Regions from separate parts of the Janthinobacterium sp. SUN128 genome, predicted to be linked through region 2. Evidence: predicted binding sites of a transcription regulator. Region 2 holds the regulator's gene; the other holds the start of a gene.
What was found. The regulator sigma-54, encoded in region 2, starts transcription at its own class of promoters, with help from an activator protein. The targets are predictions, from matches to a motif close to TGGCANGNAANCTGCTTT.

Region 1 (4,413 bases), on a different contig from region 2:
CCCCAACTTGGTCGCCAGTTGCAGGGCCCGTTGCCAGCAATCGCCCACTCCGTGGCGCCAAGTACCGACATCGATCGGGAAGGAGCGATAGTCGGCGATCGCCGCCAGCGCTAACGTGGTGCCACGCTGCGGCTCCAGTAACCAGACAAGATCGCCCAAGCGCGCGCGCAGGCCTGAATGGGCGGTGTGGCTGGCGATCAGCGCGAAGAATTCGATATCGGCGTCATTGAAGTCGGCCGGGATCGGCGAACGCCGATCATGAAAGATCGCAAACGGCTTGAACGGCGCCGTTAAGTCGCCGGGCACCAACATCATCGAGCAGGCGTCCGCCAGCGATTGCAGCACGGCCGCATGGCGCGTGCGCCCCGCGGCGGCCGCCACACGGGCGGCGTTGAGCAAGTTATTCCACAAGTCTGTGTAAGAGCCATCCGGATTCGGATGCAGCAGGGCTTCGCAGCCAGCCTCGTCGAAATCAGCGGTGGTCAGTGGCGGTTCAGTCGCCGGTGTAGCGGCGGCGGTATTGGTTATCATGGTGCCTCGGTGGTGTATGGCACTTTCGCGCGCGAAAGTCGGGGTTAGGGCGATGGCTCGGCCGACGGCCGGAAATAGTGCCCTTCGACCAATGATAGCTGTTTCTTGCAAAGGAACAACACTATCACCATAGTGACAATTGTTGGTATTATCAGGGAAGGATGTCGTCACAGAGCGACCGCCACCATTGCAACACTTTTACAACAAGATGGTGAAGGTTTATTTTTGTTGGTATTATTGTTGGCATTCATCGATTTTTTTTCAATTTCTCATAGTGTGCTGTGATACCGGCAGTCCCCAGAATTTAGTAGAAAATCAAAGGGTTACCCGCTTCGGCTGGTAGCCCTTTTTTCTTTTCTCCCGCCTGCAGGGCACTCCCGCAACCATAGAAACGCATCGCCATCCGGCGAAGCCCCTTGCGCAACGCATTGCTGCACCGCGCAATGACTATCAGCACATTTAGGCGCAAGATGAGCACGTGCTTGCGCAAAGCAGGCTCCCGATGTCTGGCTTGCCTACCTGGGGAAATATCATGTCCGCACACACTTACAAGCTGATCGAACTGGTCGGCACGTCGACCGAGAGCAGCGATCAGGCGATACGCGATGCCATTGCCAAGGCGGCGCTGACGGTCAAGCACATGGACTGGTATAAAGTGACCGAGTCGCGGGGACATATCGTCGACGGCAAGGTAGCGCACTTCCAGGTCACGCTCAAGGTCGGCTTCCGGCTCGAGTAAAGGAGTCGAGTAAGGCAGGCGGCGCATTCACCGCCGCGCGACCGCTCCCCGGCTTTCCAGCCACTCCCGGCCGCCGGCCTCCAGCGCGGTCTCGATGACATTGTCCGGCAAGCTGTAGACGGTCGCCCAGCTGGCACGGCCATCCTGCGTGTTGGCGGGAAAGCTGTGCGTCTCGATCGGCCAGTGGTATTTGCGTTTGAGCGCCTTGACGATGGCGGCCAGGGAAACGCGGCCTTGCAGCGGTTCGGCGCCGGACTGGTCGCGGTTCGACAGCAGCACGGCCAGGACCTGGCCGCGGCCCGTGCGCGCGCCGGGGAAGGTGGGGGTTTTGTTTGCCATGGCCTATTTTACCGGGCAATGATCGGACGAGAGGCGACGTGCCGCACCTTTGATCCGGCGCAAGCGCCGCAGCGGCTTTGCGTCCACGATGGGTATTTCGCCAGGCGTGCCGGCGCCCCTCTGCCAGCCTGGGCCTATCATCATGGGGCACAGGAGCCTATCATGCACAGCCTGAACATCCACGCCATGCAATGGCAGCCCGTTGCCGATATTTCCGCCGTCGATCCGCTGCTGCCCGAGGATCTCGCCTGCTTTCGCGAACTGCGCGATGTGCTGCAACGCTATGGCGCGCTCGACCGCTTCGGCATTTCCCTGATCCACCGCCATTTCGACATTGCCGACGACGAGGAGCTGATGGAGTACACGGATGCGGAAGCACGCACCCTGACGGTCAAACCTGTCAAGAAAAGCGACATCGACTGGCAGCATACGACGATTACCAACTGGAAATTGACGGAGGGTGAGGAAGTGGCGCGCATCGGATGCGGCTGCGCACGCAATTCCGGTGGCCACCTCGGCTATCACCGGGGCACCTGAGGCTGGCTGGCACCGCCCGCCAAGCGGCGTCGGCCTTTCTTACACTTTGCTTCCGCCAGCTCAGTCCGCTTTGCGCAAGCAATTGATTTCACGTGATTTTTTTGTGTGGCACGCAAGCTGCTTATCCCTGTCTACGAGATGAATCCAGGCAAGTCATCCTGGATTTTTTGTCCCCCGGATTTTTCGAGACTGACCACGATAAGAGGCTGCGATGAACGTCGATCACACACGAAGCAAGACCCTGGGCTGGCTGGGCGCACTGGCGGCGGCAAGCCTGCTGGCCAGCGGCCAGGCACAGGCCGGCGCGTACGGCCTGGCCGTCAATGAGTTGAACAATTTCCGCATCACCACCAGCGCCGGCGCGCTGTCGCTGGCCGGCGCGAACCGCAATGCCAGCGACAGCGCGTTTTTCGAAGGCGGCGTGGCCGTCAATCCGCGTGCCGTCAATACGGGGCCGGCCGCCAACGCCGACGTACTGCAAGTGTGCTCGGGTGGAGGCTGCAGCGGCTTGCCGCAAAACCATTACGCCCCCAGCCCCAGTTCCACCCTGGAGTTCGCCCGCGGCGATGCGCATGCCTTCGGCAACATGCTCAATGGCGGCGCCACCGTGCGCGCCGTGGCGGAAGCCCAGCGCAACACGGTCGGTGCCGCCACGTCCACGGCCGGCGACACGCTCACCGGCTCCGTCAACCTGACCCTGTCGAGCGCCGGCTTCATCACCTTCAGCTTCATGGGACGGCGCGACCTGCGCACCAGCGTGACGACCATGGGCGACAAGTCGAACGTGTCGATCATGGATATCTTCAATATCTCCTGCAACAGCGCCAGCCCCGTCGGCTGCCTGTCGAACGCAAATGCCGATGGCGTGATCTTCCAGTTCGCACCTGATGGCGATGCCAACAATGGCAGCGACATCAACGGCAACCATACGGTCGGCAGCCTGGATCCCTTCAGCCTGAACATGACGGCCGGCACCAACGACCCCGCTACCGGGCGCGCCTTCACGAATGGCTTTGCGATGTTTTCCCTGACCTCGAATTTCGCCCTGCCGGCCGGCAGCTATACCTTGAACTTTTCCAAGTCCACGCGCACCGACATCGTCGTCATCGATCCCCAGGCCGTGCCGGAACCGGGCACCCTGTTCCTGCTGGGCATGGGATTGGCGGCGCTGGCTTTTAAGCGGCGCCGCCAGCCATAATCATCAGCAGCATGAAATAAAACGGCGCCTCATGGGCGCCGTTTTATTTTGCATCAACAGAGGCGTGTTAACCGAGCCGCGCCAGCGCCTGGCGCGCCAGCTGCAACTGCTGCAGATAATAGCGGTGCAGCATGGCCGGATCGCTCAGGTCGCGCCCCAGTACCAGGCGCAGCTCGCTGACAGGACAATCGGCGGCCTGGGTCTGCACCTGGGTTTGTACCTGCATCCCCAACTGGCGGGCCAGCTGGCGCGCCGCCTGCTCCTGCGCGGGCCGGTATTCGACGCGCGTGCGCGCCACCTGGAAGCTGGTTTCATTGGCCAGGCGCACCACCTGCACGGGACTGCCGGCCAGGCTGCGCGCCAGTGCGGCGGCCAGGCCAGGCACGCCATTGCCATTCACAATTTCCAGGCGCGGACGGGGTACGGCAGCGGCAACGGGCACGCTGCGCACGGCTGCCGGCACACGCTGCAAGCGGGCCATGCCCTCGCCTTGCGTGATCTCGATGCGCGCCATGGCGGGCGCATCCGGCACCGGCGCGGCCACGGGTACACCCTGCGGCGGCGTCTCGCTGCGCAAGACGGCCATGTCGCGCCGCAAATCGTGCTCATGCAAGCTGGCCGCCTGGCGCCGCATGACGGCCGCGCGCGCGTGTTGCCCCCGCCGTTCCAGCACTTGCGCCAGATGCTGCCAGGCCAGCGCATTGAGCGGGTCGAGCAGACACGCCTGCTCCAGCGCGGGCAAGGCTTGCGCAGCGCGTCCACTCAGATAATAAGCATGACCGAGATTGCTGAACAGATACGCCTGTTGCGGCTGCGGCGTGCCCGCCTCCTGCGTCAAGGCCAGCCAATGGGCAATCGCCGCATCGTGCTCGCCCCGCTGCGCGTGCAGCACGGCCAGGCCGTTGCGCGCATTCACATGGCGCGGCGCGGCGCGCAAGGCTTGCTCGTAGGCCGCTTGCGCGGCGGGCAGGTCGCCCGCATCAAAATACTGGCGTCCCGCGACATAGGCCGCATCGGCAGCGGCAGCGGGCGGCGCCGGCAGCCGCGGCGCGTGCGCCGTGTGGCTAGC
Region 2 (4,413 bases):
CGCGCCGCCTCGCCAGTGACATTTGAAAGAGTGAAGCCCTATGCGTAAGCCAGGAGGCGCCCATCGCTGGCGCATGATTTTTACCGTGCTGGGCGCGGTTGTTGTCGCGCTGGGCAGCTTTTGGCTGCTCGAGGTGATGAACAAGAATAGCCAGGACATCACGGCCAGCAAGCATCTGGATGAGCCCGACTATTTCATTACCAATTTCAGCCTGGTGCGCATGGATTTGACGGGAAAACCCAGCTATATCGTGTCGGGCGCCAAGCTCACGCATTATCCGCTGGACGATTCGTCCGATATCGACCGGCCCTTCGTGCGCAAGCTCACGCCAGGCATGCCACCGATGAACATGAATGCGGAACTGGCGCATATCGACCAGGACAATACCCGGCTGCAACTGCACCGCAATGTCGTGATCGACCGCGTGGCCAGTCCGAAGGCGCAGAACCTGACGGTCAAGACGGAAGCGCTGACGGTGTTCCCGGATGAGGAAAGAATGGAAACGGACGTGCCTGTCGATATCCTGACGGGCACCTCGCGCCTCAATGGCATCGGCATGAAAGCCAATAACGCCACCGGCGTGGTGGAAGTGCAGAATGCGCTGCGCATGGTCCTCCCGCCGAAACCGCGCCCGGCCGCGGCGGCAAAATGACAGAATGAAACAAGGAAACCATACTATGAAGAACATCTTGCTGTTGACCGTATTTTCCCTGGCCATCATGGGCGTGGCGCATGCCGAGAAGGCCGATTCCGAGAAGGAAGCCGTCATCACGGCACGTAGCGGCCACGTCGATGACATCAAGCAGGTGCGCACCCTGACGGGCGACGTCGTGCTGGTCAAGGGGACCCTGACCATGAAGGCGGGGCGCGCCGTGATCACGGAAGATCCGCAAGGCTACCAGTTCATTACCTTCTGGGCCGATCCCGGCAAGCTCGCCACCTTCCGCCAGAAGCGCGATGGCGCGGGCGACCTGTGGGTGGAAGGCGAAGCGGAGCGCGTGGAATACGACAACAAGACGGAAGTGGTGAAACTGTTTTCCAGGGCCAAGCTGACGCGCCTGGAAGGCACGAAAGTGACCGACGTGGCCAATGGCGCCTTCATCTCGTATGACAGCCGCAAGGAAGTGTTTGCGATGGAAAATTCCAACAGCGGCACCAGCACCCCGGATGGCGGCAGCGTGCGCATGGTGATCCAGCCGAAAACCAAGGCACCGGCGGCGGAGAAAGCGCCGGCCACGCCTGCGCCAGGAAAGAAATAATGGACAATACTCGTTGCGGCAGCACCCTGATCGTTCGCGGGCTGCAAAAAACCTATGGCAAGCGGCAAGTCGTGCATGATGTCTCGCTGCAAGTCGAATGCGGTGAAGTGGTGGGTTTGCTGGGCCCGAACGGCGCCGGCAAGACCACCTCGTTCTACATGATCGTCGGCCTGGTGCCGTCCGATGGCGGCAGCATCGATATCAGCGGCGTGGACATCTCCAGCCTGCCGATCCACCGCCGCGCGCAGATGGGCCTGTCCTACCTGCCGCAGGAAGCGTCCGTCTTCCGCAAGCTGACGGTGGAAGACAATATCCGCGCCGTGCTGGAAATCCAGACCGTCGAAGGCCGTCCGCTGACGAAGGCCGAGATCGAGGTGCGCCTGGATAAATTGCTGGCCGACTTGCAGATTGAAAAGCTGCGCGAGAACCAGGCCCTGTCCCTGTCGGGTGGCGAGCGCCGCCGCGTGGAAATCGCCCGCGCGCTGGCCACCGATCCCCGTTTCGTGCTGCTCGACGAACCGTTCGCCGGCGTCGATCCGATCGCCGTGATCGAGATCCAGCGCATCGTGCGTTTCTTGAAGGAGCGCAATATCGGCGTGTTGATCACCGATCATAATGTGCGCGAGACGCTGGGTATCTGCGACCGTGCCTACATCATCAACCAGGGCTCGGTACTGGCGTCGGGACGCCCCGACGACATCATCGCGAACGAGTCGGTACGCCGGGTCTATCTGGGCGAACACTTCCGCATGTAAGCCAATGAAACAATCATTGCAGCTGCGCACTTCGCAGCACCTGGCACTGACGCCGCAGTTGCAGCAATCGATACGCCTGTTGCAATTGTCTACCCTGGAATTGCATCAGGAACTAGAGCAATTGCTGACGGACAATCCCTTGCTCGAACGCCTCGATGATCCGCTCGACCGTTCGCTGCGCCTGCTGTCCGACGGTGCCTTGAGTTCCACGGCAGCGCCGGCCGAAGCGCCGCCCCAGCCGCCAGGGCAGGAAGCGCCCGCAGCGCCGGCCGAAGCGGAAACTTTTGATGGCGATGCCGGCGACGGCCCGGCCGCCGCCGATGGCGGCGACAGCGACTGGAGCGAGGCGAGCCGCGGCAAGGCGCCCGACGACGAAGATTCGCGCCCGCAACTCGAAGCCCATCACTGCACCCTGCGCGAACACCTGATGGAGCAGATGCGCGTGACGGTACTCGAATTGCGCGACCGCGCGCTGGTCGAGCTGATTATCGATGCGCTCGACGACAATGGCTACCTGGAAGAGTCGCTCGACGACATCCTGGCGCGCCTGCCGGAAGAGCTGGAAATCGACGCCGACGAGATGCGCACGGCCTTGTCTCTCTTGCAAAGTTTCGATCCGCCCGGCGTGGGCGCGCGCAATGCGTCCGAATGCCTGGCGCTGCAAATCAAGCGCTTGCCGCACATCGCCATGGTGACGCGCCGCATGGCCCTCGTCATCGTGGAAAAGCACCTGGCCTGGTTTGCCCAGCGCGATTTCAACAAGCTGAAAAAAGCCCTCGATTGCGACGATGAAGACTTGCGCGAAGCGCAGACGGTGATTCGCCAGTGCAATCCGCATCCGGGCGCCGTGTTCGCCTCGGACGTCTCCGATTACGTGGTGCCCGACGTCGTCGTCAAGCGCGCGCGCAATGGCTGGCAAGTGACCTTAAACAACGATGTCATGCCGCGCCTGCGCGTCAATGCCATGTACGCCAACTTGCTCAAGCAGGGCAAGGGCGAGGGCGCCATGGGCGCACAGTTGCAGGAAGCCAAGTGGCTGATCAAGAATATGCGCCAGCGCTTCGACACGATCCTGCGCGTGGCGCAGGCGATAGTAGAAAGACAAAAGAACTTTTTCTCGCATGGGGCCGTTGCCATGCGTCCCCTTGTGCTCCGTGAAATAGCTGATACACTGGGTTTACACGAGAGTACTATCTCGCGGGTAACAACTCAAAAGTACATGCTGACCCCGCACGGCATGTTCGAGTTGAAATATTTCTTTGGTAGCCACGTCGCCACCGAAGCGGGGGGCGAAGCGTCATCGACGGCGATACGGGCATTGATCGTGCAACTGACAGGAGCAGAAGACCCTAAAAATCCTTTATCCGACAGTAAGATTGCGGACATGCTGGGGGAACAAGGCATGGTGATTGCGCGACGTACTGTTGCCAAATACCGGGAAGCGTTGAAAATTCCGCCAGTGAGCCTGCGTAAGTGTTTGTAAGTTTTTTTCGGTTCCTCTGCGGGCCGGATAGGATGGACCGCACGAACCCGATCATCTTTAGGAGTGTGTATGAATCTCACCATCAGCGGACATCATCTCGAAGTGACACCAGCCATCCGTGAATACGTACAAACGAAGCTGGAGCGCGTGAAACGTCATTTCGATCAAGTCATCGATATCGCCGTGATTCTGACCGTGGATAACCTCAAAGAGAAAGAAAAACGTCAAAAGGCTGAAGTCAACCTGCGTTTGAGCGGCAAGACTGTCTATGTGGAAAGCTTGGCGCACGACCTGTACGCCGCGATCGATACCCTGATCGACAAGCTCGATAGGCAAGTGATGAAATACAAAACCAAAGTGCAAGGGCACGGTAAAGAGGCGATCAAGCATCTGCCAGACAACTCCGAGGAAGAAGCCGTCGTCGCCGTCTAAGGCCACCCGCTTCCAGCAGTTGTGATCAACTAAGGGCGCACATCTTGCGCCCTTTTTTGCGCCTGGACCTTTTGAGCGCAATGTTCGCCGCGCAGGGGCTAAAATGTTTGCACTTTCACTTCTTTCCTGCCTGCCATGAGCGACTTCGTCCAGACTTCCATCCGCAACCGCACGGGCCATATCGTGCTCGACCGTCCGAAAGCCTTGAATTCCCTGTCGCTGGAGATGGTGCGCGCCCTGAGCGCGGCCTTGCTGGCCTGGCGCGACGATCCGCAGGTGGATGCCGTGGTGATCCGCTCCAGCAGTGAAAAAGCCCTGTGCGCCGGCGGCGACATCCGTTTCTTTTACGATGCGGGCCTGGCCACGCCGCAAGGCGGCAGTGCCTTGCTGGAGGATTTCTTTACGGAAGAATATGCTTTAAATCATTTAATTCATTTCTACCCAAAACCGTATATTGCCGTGATGGATGGCGTGGTGATGGGCG

Region 1: a site for sigma-54 is predicted at 2,253-2,270, ahead of O3297_RS25670 (EDSAP-1 family PEP-CTERM protein). Genes of this name have one in related genera too.

The regions. Positions count from the first base shown of each region.
Region 1 covers NZ_JAPWHY010000005.1:133,482-137,894, reverse strand. The annotation lists gene O3297_RS25690 (DUF4209 domain-containing protein) at 1-531, opposite strand, end outside; gene O3297_RS25685 (dodecin) at 1,064-1,270, shown strand; gene O3297_RS25680 (hypothetical protein) at 1,298-1,609, opposite strand; gene O3297_RS25675 (hypothetical protein) at 1,772-2,146, shown strand; gene O3297_RS25670 (EDSAP-1 family PEP-CTERM protein) at 2,358-3,344, shown strand; gene O3297_RS25665 (LytR C-terminal domain-containing protein) at 3,412-4,413, opposite strand, start outside.
Region 2 covers NZ_JAPWHY010000003.1:200,223-204,635, reverse strand. The annotation lists gene lptC (LPS export ABC transporter periplasmic protein LptC) at 41-652, shown strand; gene lptA (lipopolysaccharide transport periplasmic protein LptA) at 678-1,259, shown strand; gene lptB (LPS export ABC transporter ATP-binding protein) at 1,259-2,014, shown strand; gene O3297_RS23615 (RNA polymerase factor sigma-54) at 2,019-3,497, shown strand; gene hpf (ribosome hibernation-promoting factor, HPF/YfiA family) at 3,567-3,929, shown strand; gene O3297_RS23605 (enoyl-CoA hydratase/isomerase family protein) at 4,065-4,413, shown strand, end outside.